2 regions of the Pontibacter korlensis genome follow, and region 1 is predicted to be linked to the other one. Evidence: riboswitches for the same ligand, from Rfam matches in the RefSeq annotation. Region 1 holds a riboswitch; the other holds the start of a gene.
The links. A riboswitch is a leader RNA that binds a small molecule or an ion and turns the genes downstream of it on or off. The one in region 1 is predicted to bind S-adenosylmethionine.

Region 1 (4,274 bases):
GAGTGGATACCCACAAAACCACCACCGGCCTGAATGTAGCGCTCAAAGTCAGCTTCCTGGTAGTGATTAAGCACATCTGCGGTAGTGTTAAGAAACACTACCGCAGAGTACTGCTTAAGAGAGTCTTCATGGAACATGTTGGCATTGGTAGTGGTGTCTACCTGAAAGCCATTTTCTAGACCTAATTTTATAAGGGCGGCATTTCCTGCTGCAATAGAGTTGTGATGGAACCCGCTGGTCTTGCTAAACACAAGCACCTTCGGATCACCGGAACGCTTATCACTACAGGAAAAGACAGCAAAGAGGCACACCGCAAACAGGTAAAATGCCTTCTTTATTGGGACTTTTGCTATCATTTAGAATTTAAGGGTGTTTGTTGGTGAAATTTTTTCGTTTCAAAATGGCTATTAGGTACAGCCACGCTTCAGTCTTGTGAGGCAGCTAGCAAGGTGTCAGTTCAGCCGCTAACGTCACCTGGAAACTGCTTCTTCTACTTCCTCAGGAAAAAGCTATGCGTGGAATGCATTTCATAGTTGTGGTTTTGCAAACATAGTCTTGCAGAATAAATGTCTCTACAGGTAAAAATACTACTATTCACTTAAAACCCACCATTACAGGTACTAATTTTTGAGCACTTACTTTCCTCAACCCTCACCCTCTTTTTTTTCGTTTAATATCACAAGTATAAACACTAAAGTTGAAGGCCTATGAACACCCTACCTATCAACTGGCTCACTGAGGGACTTTTAGACTTTGAGTACAAAAAATACATGCTGCTGGCATACTTGCAGGCCGCCAAAAATGAGTTTGGAGAGCAGCGCCTGTACCCTATTTTCTCAGACCTAATCATGCACTACCGGAACCTGTTACAGGTAAAAGAGCATAAGCGCCTGGTATATGAGCAGTTTCCGCAACGTATTAGCCGCGCCGACTTCGAAAAGCTGGAGCTAGTGTATGAGAAAATTGTGGAGGACGACGAGACAATGGCGCAAATTGAAGAGATCATACAGTATGCCACGCCACGCTTTAGCCAAACACTGGAGGAGGGGAAAGAACTCTATGACTTTGTGGAGCGACACCTGGAGTTCAGCCCCGTGGGCATTACTCCTATCTACCATAACGAAGGCTACCTCTTCCTGGAGAATTTCCCTGGCAAAGAGACACAGGTGTACGTGTATCATATTACTGTTTTTGAAAACACTTATGAAAAGTACAGGGGCATTAATACGAAGCACCTGCAGACTGTGCGCCGTGGGCTGGCTCTTACCCATGAGCACTTAAAGGCACAGCTTATACGGGAGAACCAGAAGTTACCTAACCCCGCCACCTTTGTGGCTGTGGCCAAAATACCGGTACCAGTTGAGCAGTCGCTGCTGCCAATTGCCAAGCGTTCGCTTGTAAAATATGTAACTCAACTTGCTGCTTAGAGTATAATCAAAAGCAATACAGGCCTAAGGTAAGAGCTGCTACGCTCTTGCCTGCCTAATTTTAGCGGCTGTTTCACAATATTTTACATAAAAGGTTACACATCTCAGAAAAAGCCCTAATTTTGCATTAGTATCACCAATGGACGTTACGTCTGTAAAAATTTATAAAGAAGAGGCGAGAGACTAGGCTCTGAGACCCTCTGGCAACCTCCAAAATGGTAAGGTGCCAATTCCTAGCCCGGCAGCCGGGGCATATAAATTGATAAAGCAATGCAAACCTACAACATTACATCAGCTACACGTATGGCAAGCAGTGGTACAGCCACCGCATCAGTTGCCTTTGTCCCAACATCTGCTCTTCTGCAGCAGAATTGCTGTTGCTGTTGTTGTATGTGCTAAGCGTGCACTTCTCACCTATACCATTCCAGTTTTACGACGTCTTTTTTAGCCGCTTTCTTCTTTTTACTTTACCGGATATAAGCAGGCACACTTCATGCTCCTTGAGCTTAGTGGCATAGTTATGGCTCTAAACTGGAAACCCTAGTTACAAACTTAGTTTTCAAAGAGATTAATATATATTCCATGGATCTATCACAAGAATTGCTGGCTAAACTAGATAGTTTACGTGCCGCTCTTTCTGGCCTTACGGCTGAGGAAGGACTGCGCCGGCTGGCTCAGGAATTTAATGGCAGCATAGCCTTTTCCTCCAGCCTTGGCATAGAAGATCAGCTCATCACACATTATATATTTGAAAATAACCTGCCAATTAGGGTGTTTACACTTGATACAGGTCGCCTCTTTAACGAGAGTTATACACTGTTGCACAAGACGAACAACCACTATGGCAAAAAGATAGAAGTATACTTCCCGAAGCACGAGGCTGTAGAGCAGCTGGTGAACGAGAAAGGTCCGATGAGCTTTTATAACTCTATCGATGATCGCAAGCAGTGCTGCTACATACGTAAGGTGGAGCCGCTAAACCGTGCCCTGGAAGGTGTACAGATTTGGGTAACAGGTATCCGTGCCGAGCAGTCTGGTGCACGCCAGGACCTACAGTTACTGGAATGGGACGAAGGCCACCAGCTCATCAAGTATAACCCGCTGCTTGATTTTACTTTGGATGAGGTACGTGCTGCTGTTAAAGCACTGCACATCCCTTACAACCCGCTGCACGACAAAGGATTTGTAAGTATAGGTTGCGCACCTTGTACACGTGCCATTTTGGAAGGAGAAGACTTCCGTGCCGGCCGTTGGTGGTGGGAAGACAACTCGAAAAAAGAGTGCGGCTTGCACGCAAGATAAGTTAAAGATTTCAAGAGTTAAGAGTGGTACATACAACCGCTTGTTAATCATAAAATATGGACAAGAGATATCTGGATTACCTCGACCAGCTGGAGGCAGAAGCCATCCACATTATGCGTGAGGTAGCGGGGCAGTTCGAAAAGCCAGCCCTGCTTTTTTCGGGCGGTAAAGATTCAATTACACTGGTACGACTGGCTGAGAAGGCATTTAGACCAGGTAAATTCCCATTCCCGCTGGTACACATCGACACTGGCCACAACTTCCCTGAGGCCATTCGTTACCGCGATGAGCTAGCCGAGCGCCTTGGTGAAAAGCTGATCGTTCGCAATGTAGAGGATACGATCAAGCGCAAGAACCTATCAGAGCCAACAGGCCGTTATGCCAGCCGCAATGCGCTGCAGACACACACCCTGCTGGAGACTATAGAGGAATTCGGTTTTGATGCCTGCATTGGTGGAGCACGTCGCGATGAGGAGAAAGCCCGTGCCAAAGAGCGTATTTTCTCTGTACGAGACGAATTTGGTCAGTGGGACCCGAAGCGCCAGCGTCCAGAGCTTTGGAACATCTACAACGGCCGCATCAACAAAGGCGAAAACGTGCGTGTGTTCCCCATCTCTAACTGGACAGAGCTTGATGTATGGAACTACATTAAGCGCGAAGGTATCGCATTACCACATATCTACTACACCCACGAGCGCGAGTGCCTGGTGCGTGATGGAAAACTGATGGCATGGTCTGACTTCATTTACCAGGAGCCGGACGATGTGGTGGTGAAGAAGCAGGTACGTTTCCGTACTGTAGGCGATATGACCTGTACAGCAGCTGTGGAGTCGGTAGCATATGATATCGACGCCGTAATTGCCGAGATTCTGGAGTCAAAGATTAGTGAGCGTGGAGCTACCCGCATCGACGACAAGTTGTCGGAAACAGCGATGGAAGACCGTAAGAAAGGAGGATACTTTTAAGATGGACATACTACGATTTATAACTGCCGGCAACGTAGACGACGGCAAGAGCACATTAATCGGTCGCCTGCTCTACGACACAAAGCAGATATTTGCAGACCAACTGGAAGCTATCGAAAGCTCTGGCCGCCTGAACGAGGATGGACAGATAGACCTTTCTTTGCTGACAGATGGCCTAAAGGCAGAGCGTGAGCAAGGCATCACTATCGACGTGGCTTATAAGTATTTCTCTACAGAGAAGCGCAAATTCATTATTGCTGATGCGCCAGGCCACATTCAGTATACTAGAAACATGGTTACGGGTGCGTCTAACTCAAACCTGTCCATCATTCTGGTAGATGCACGCAAAGGAGTTCAAGAGCAGACACGCCGTCACTCTATTATCTCTACGCTGCTGGGTATCCCGCACCTGGTAATCTGTATCAATAAGATGGACCTGGTTGGTTACGACGAGCAGGTTTACAACCAGATTGTAGAGGATTACAAGCAGTTTGCTAAAAAGCTGAAGTCGAAGGACATCACCTTTATACCTGTTAGTGCCCTTAAAGGCGATAACATTGTGGAAAGCTCTGAGCTGACT
Region 2 (4,274 bases), 270 kb from region 1:
GGCCTACGCAATATGCCGTCACTGCTTATTGGTATCTGAATAAAGGTGGGGTAGACCCTATCAAGCCCACACCTGTAGCTGAGCTGTATGGTTTTGAAATTCCTTACCAGGTTTACCGCAAACCTGGCGTTATAGAAGGGGAGAGCATGCAGATCGAAGATAACTCAGGTGGATGGGCCACAACAGATGTGTTTGCGGATGAAAGGATATTTGACCGAGTAAGCGGCCATAAAATACTTTTATGGCACGGAGATCCTAAAAAAGAAAACAAGCTAACCACTACGTTCAAAGTTGATAAACCAGGTACCTACAGCGTAAAAGCGCAGGTGGTAAAGTCTCCTGAAGGAGGTAAGTTTGGAGTGGCGCTAAATGGGCAGCAGGTAAAGAAAGAACTCAACTTTAAGTCTGAAGTAGCCCCAGGTAAAGCAGAGGTAGTTGACCTTGGCACCTTTGAGCTGAAGCCAGGAAAACAGGTAATGGAGTTTAAGTGGATTCCGGCAGAGGGCTTCGGGGAGAAAATGATGATCGACTACATTGATCTGAAACTTATGTAAAAAGCAAAAACGGCCATTGTTGTGGGGCTGGAAGATCCGAAGCGGTTAGCCTATACTAATAAAAAAATCCCTGCCGCTACAAGAGCGGCAGGGAAGGTTAGGCTTAGTTTATGTTTGTTTAAGGTGAGCCAATATGTGTACTGAGAGCAGGAAAGCAGTAAGCTGGTCCCTGCTCCAGCAAGGTTAGTCTTAAGCTACAACATTTATGATTGTCTCAGAGAAGCGCTCCATTTCTTCTAACTGAGGGCTGCACTGCAGCAGGAAAAAGTCTACTCCTACAGCCTCAAACTCTGCAATACGGTCCTGTACCTGGGCAGGTGTACCCAAAAGTCCTGAGCGCAAGCCACGGTTTGATACAGAATAATCCTGCAGGGTAAGCTGTCGCTCTAACTGCGTACCCGAAATCCACTGCTGCATATTTTTAAAACCAGCATTAGACTCTTTCACATTAGTGATGCGGTCTATTTCCTGCTTTACCTCCTGCTCAGAATTACGGATAATGCTGTAAGCAGCAACTCCGAACTTCATTGGAGGCAGTCCCCATGCTTCGCGACGGCGCTTCATGTCGTCGATACGCTTACCGATGAGCTCAGGCGAATCGCCGTGCATGACGTAGCCATCGCACTGCTTGCTGATGAGCGTCTTAGCAGCCTCTGATTCACCACCTGCATAAATGAAGGGCTTTTTCTTCGGCTTTGGCTGTAGTACGTTGTCATCTACTTTGTAGTACTTGCCTTCGTAGGAGAAGTGATCCTGCTCCCAAACACCTGTGACCACGTTCAGCCACTCTTTTGTGCGGGCGTAGCGGTCATCGTGCTCTTCAAAGTGTAGTCCATACTTGGTGGCCTCATCCTTCCACCAGGAAGACACTACGTTCAGGGACAGCCTGTCGCCACCGATCTGTGCTATGTTAGCTGCCTGCTTGGCAAGTATAGCCGGGTTATGAAAGGTAGGTCGTACGGCTACCATTAGCTCCAGTTTCTCTGTTACTGCCGCTAGTGCCGCTGCCGTTGACCAAGCTTCCAGAGATGGTGCCTGTTCGCCTTTAATATCATTCAGGAACAGCTCAGCAATCAGGGAAATGCTGTAGCCCCAGTCTTCGCTTCGCTGCGCCAGCTTTTTTACATAATTCCAGTCCGACGACATACTTTCGTCTTCTACGTTTCGAAGCCAGCCGCCAAATACCGGTAACCAATATCCGTACTCCATGCTTATACCTCCTCCTTCTTTAGCTGAGCTTTCTCTGCAAGGAAGTCAACAAGTTTAGCGTGGGGGTTAAAGCCGATCACATTAACAGCATCAGCCACGAAGTTAGAAAGGGCATTCACATCGTAGTAGTAGATCTGGCCGTCACGGTCATCTACAGTATACTCAATGCCTCCAACGTCGATGCCAGCTTCCTGCACAATGCGCTCAATAGCGTCAATTACTTCCTGCTCAGGTGTAAAGGCTTCTACTTTCATGCCGTTCTTAGGAGCATCGATAGCACATGCGTTCCGTACCAGTTCTTTACCACCGGTAGTCTGGCAGATGTCGGCAGGGCAGAGGTTAAAGCTTTCGCCGGAAGTATAAACCTTGATGGCATACAGAAACTTGCCTCCCAGAGTCTCCACACGGTTAATGTGGCCACCACGAGCAGGAATAAACTCCTGTACCAGGGCAGTGTGGTCTATACCTAAGGCTATTTGACCAGAGGTTACAGCCAGTGCTAACTCCTCCTGAGAGTCGAAACGAGTAATACCTGCACCGCTACCACCAATGTTGGCTTTTACCACGATAGGGAAGCGAAGTCCTTCAGCAGCCTTTACAGCCTGCGAAGCATGGTTGATTACGCGGGCTTTCGGGTAAGGCAGACCCAGTTTCTCCAGCAGTGACATTTGCAGTGCTTTCGAAGTTTCGTACTGGAATGCTTTGTAACCATTAATGACGGTTACACCTTTTGCCTCCAGGTGTGCCAGCAGGTTTAAAGTATAGAAAATGCCTTGCTCGTTGTTGCGCAGGTAAGCAGAAGGGCTCATGCGGTTGAAGAACAGGCTGTAGTTCTGCTCCGGAGAAGCAAGGTCATAAGTATGTTCTGCTGCATTCAGGCGCTCAAAAGCGATGCCACGAGCATCAAGCTCGTTAAACAAAGGGCGGAACCACTCCTGGTGCTCATGAAATATAGCTATTGGTCTTTCTGATTGATTAGTCGACATAAGTCTGAGTTTAAAGTATAAATGAGTTTATAAGGGTTCTTAAGGACTTCCTGCAGCATCAACCTGGCAGGAAACAGGCTACTAAAATGCTTGGGGCTCAGGGTGTAGCATTGTTAGGATCTTTCTGCAGCAAGTGCAAAAAAGACAAAGCTATCCCTTGGGGCTACGTGTAAGAGGTGTTATGGCCTAAATAGAATTATTGCGACAACAGCTCTTGCAGCCGGGCTAGCAACAACAGCAACAACAAGTATGAGAATAGATAGAAGATGAACCGAAAGAAAGTGATGTAATTCGGTTTTGTAAGTTACCCGTAAGGTTGTAAGCTGAGATTTTCATGTTAACCAATTTATATCCCCTAAATTTTTTAGGCAGGAATTAGCACCTGGTTTAGTAACTGGTTGCTAGAAGTTCTTAGAGCCTGTTCTCTCCCTTCTTCTTTATAAATCAAATACGGTGTAGGTATTATGACTTTACGGTTGCAAAGTTGCAAGCAGAATTTTTTATTTCCAAATGTGAGGAAAAAAAATGTAGCTACATCAATCTTGTTAAGCCAAAATTCACTCTAAATGAAAAAGTAATTATGGCTTTTACTCCTGCTTTATTGATGCCTCTTCTATTTCTTTCAAGGCTTCGGCTCTTGGTTCGGCCAGGGCTGCCTGCATATCCTGTTCTTCTATCTGCTGGTTAACTCCTTTGGCCTGTTGCACCAGTGCTTTGAACAGCCTGCGGTGTAATTTGCTCTGTGGCAGGTATTCAGGGTGCCATTGCACGCCAATCATGAAATCCTGCACGGTATGTTCTATGCCTTGCACTACCTGGTTTGGTTCACGGGCAACTATGTCGATTGCTTGACCAGGCTCTTTCACAGCCTGGTTATGCAGCGCATTTACCTCTAATTGTTGTGTTCCTAATACGCGCTCCAACTTACTTCCCGGCTTTATGTGCACTTTCTTCACAGGAAACACACTCGCAGGATTAGGTTCCTCCATGTAAAATGAGTTTATACTTCGGTAAAGCGTTCCCCGGAAGTATACGTTCATTAGTTGGGCTCCGCGGCAAATGCCCATAACCGGAAGTCCTTTTTTTGTGGCCTGGTCCAGCAGCTGAAACTCCAGGTGGTCACGTTCACGGTCCAGGCCAAAAGACAGCTTCCGGCTCATGAGCTTGCGCACAAAAAAGACTGCCGGATACCACACCCACCGGACGAATCGGCCCACGCGTCGGAAAATGTTTTTGTTGGGCTGCCTTAGCGTTTGTTGCAGGTAATCATCTATCACATGTTCCTGCTCATAAGTGCTGGGATCCACATCGGCACCGCCGCCTATAATCAGGGCCTGCAGGCCGTCTGCAGTACGAGGTCTGGAAGGAGTGATACGAACAGGCCATCCACCAGCAAGCAATACCGACAGGGCGGTGAAGAACCAGGCAGCGCCTCCTCCCTTGTCAGGTCCCGTTATACCGATGGTAGGTCTGTTGCGGTCTATCTTATACTTTTGCTTTAGTAGGTTAGCCATTGTTCTGTTCT

Region 2: another riboswitch for S-adenosylmethionine. It lies ahead of PKOR_RS14030 (ATP-grasp domain-containing protein); the one in region 1 lies ahead of PKOR_RS12940 (phosphoadenylyl-sulfate reductase).

The regions. Positions count from the first base shown of each region.
Region 1 covers NZ_CP009621.1:3,004,043-3,008,316, reverse strand. Annotated here, with positions in the region: gene PKOR_RS12950 (ThuA domain-containing protein) at 1-356, opposite strand, end outside; gene PKOR_RS12945 (hypothetical protein) at 708-1,427, shown strand; SAM riboswitch class I at 1,587-1,688, shown strand; gene PKOR_RS12940 (phosphoadenylyl-sulfate reductase) at 2,010-2,729, shown strand; gene cysD (sulfate adenylyltransferase subunit CysD) at 2,786-3,694, shown strand; gene PKOR_RS12930 (sulfate adenylyltransferase subunit 1) at 3,696-4,274, shown strand, end outside.
Region 2 covers NZ_CP009621.1:3,276,463-3,280,736, forward strand. Annotated here, with positions in the region: partial or broken gene PKOR_RS14020 (glycoside hydrolase family 172 protein) at 1-554, shown strand, start outside; gene PKOR_RS14025 (LLM class flavin-dependent oxidoreductase) at 744-1,763, opposite strand; gene PKOR_RS14030 (ATP-grasp domain-containing protein) at 1,766-2,749, opposite strand; SAM riboswitch class I at 3,093-3,195, opposite strand; gene PKOR_RS14035 (gamma-glutamyl-gamma-aminobutyrate hydrolase family protein) at 3,337-4,263, opposite strand; gene PKOR_RS14040 (amidoligase family protein) at 4,248-4,274, opposite strand, start outside.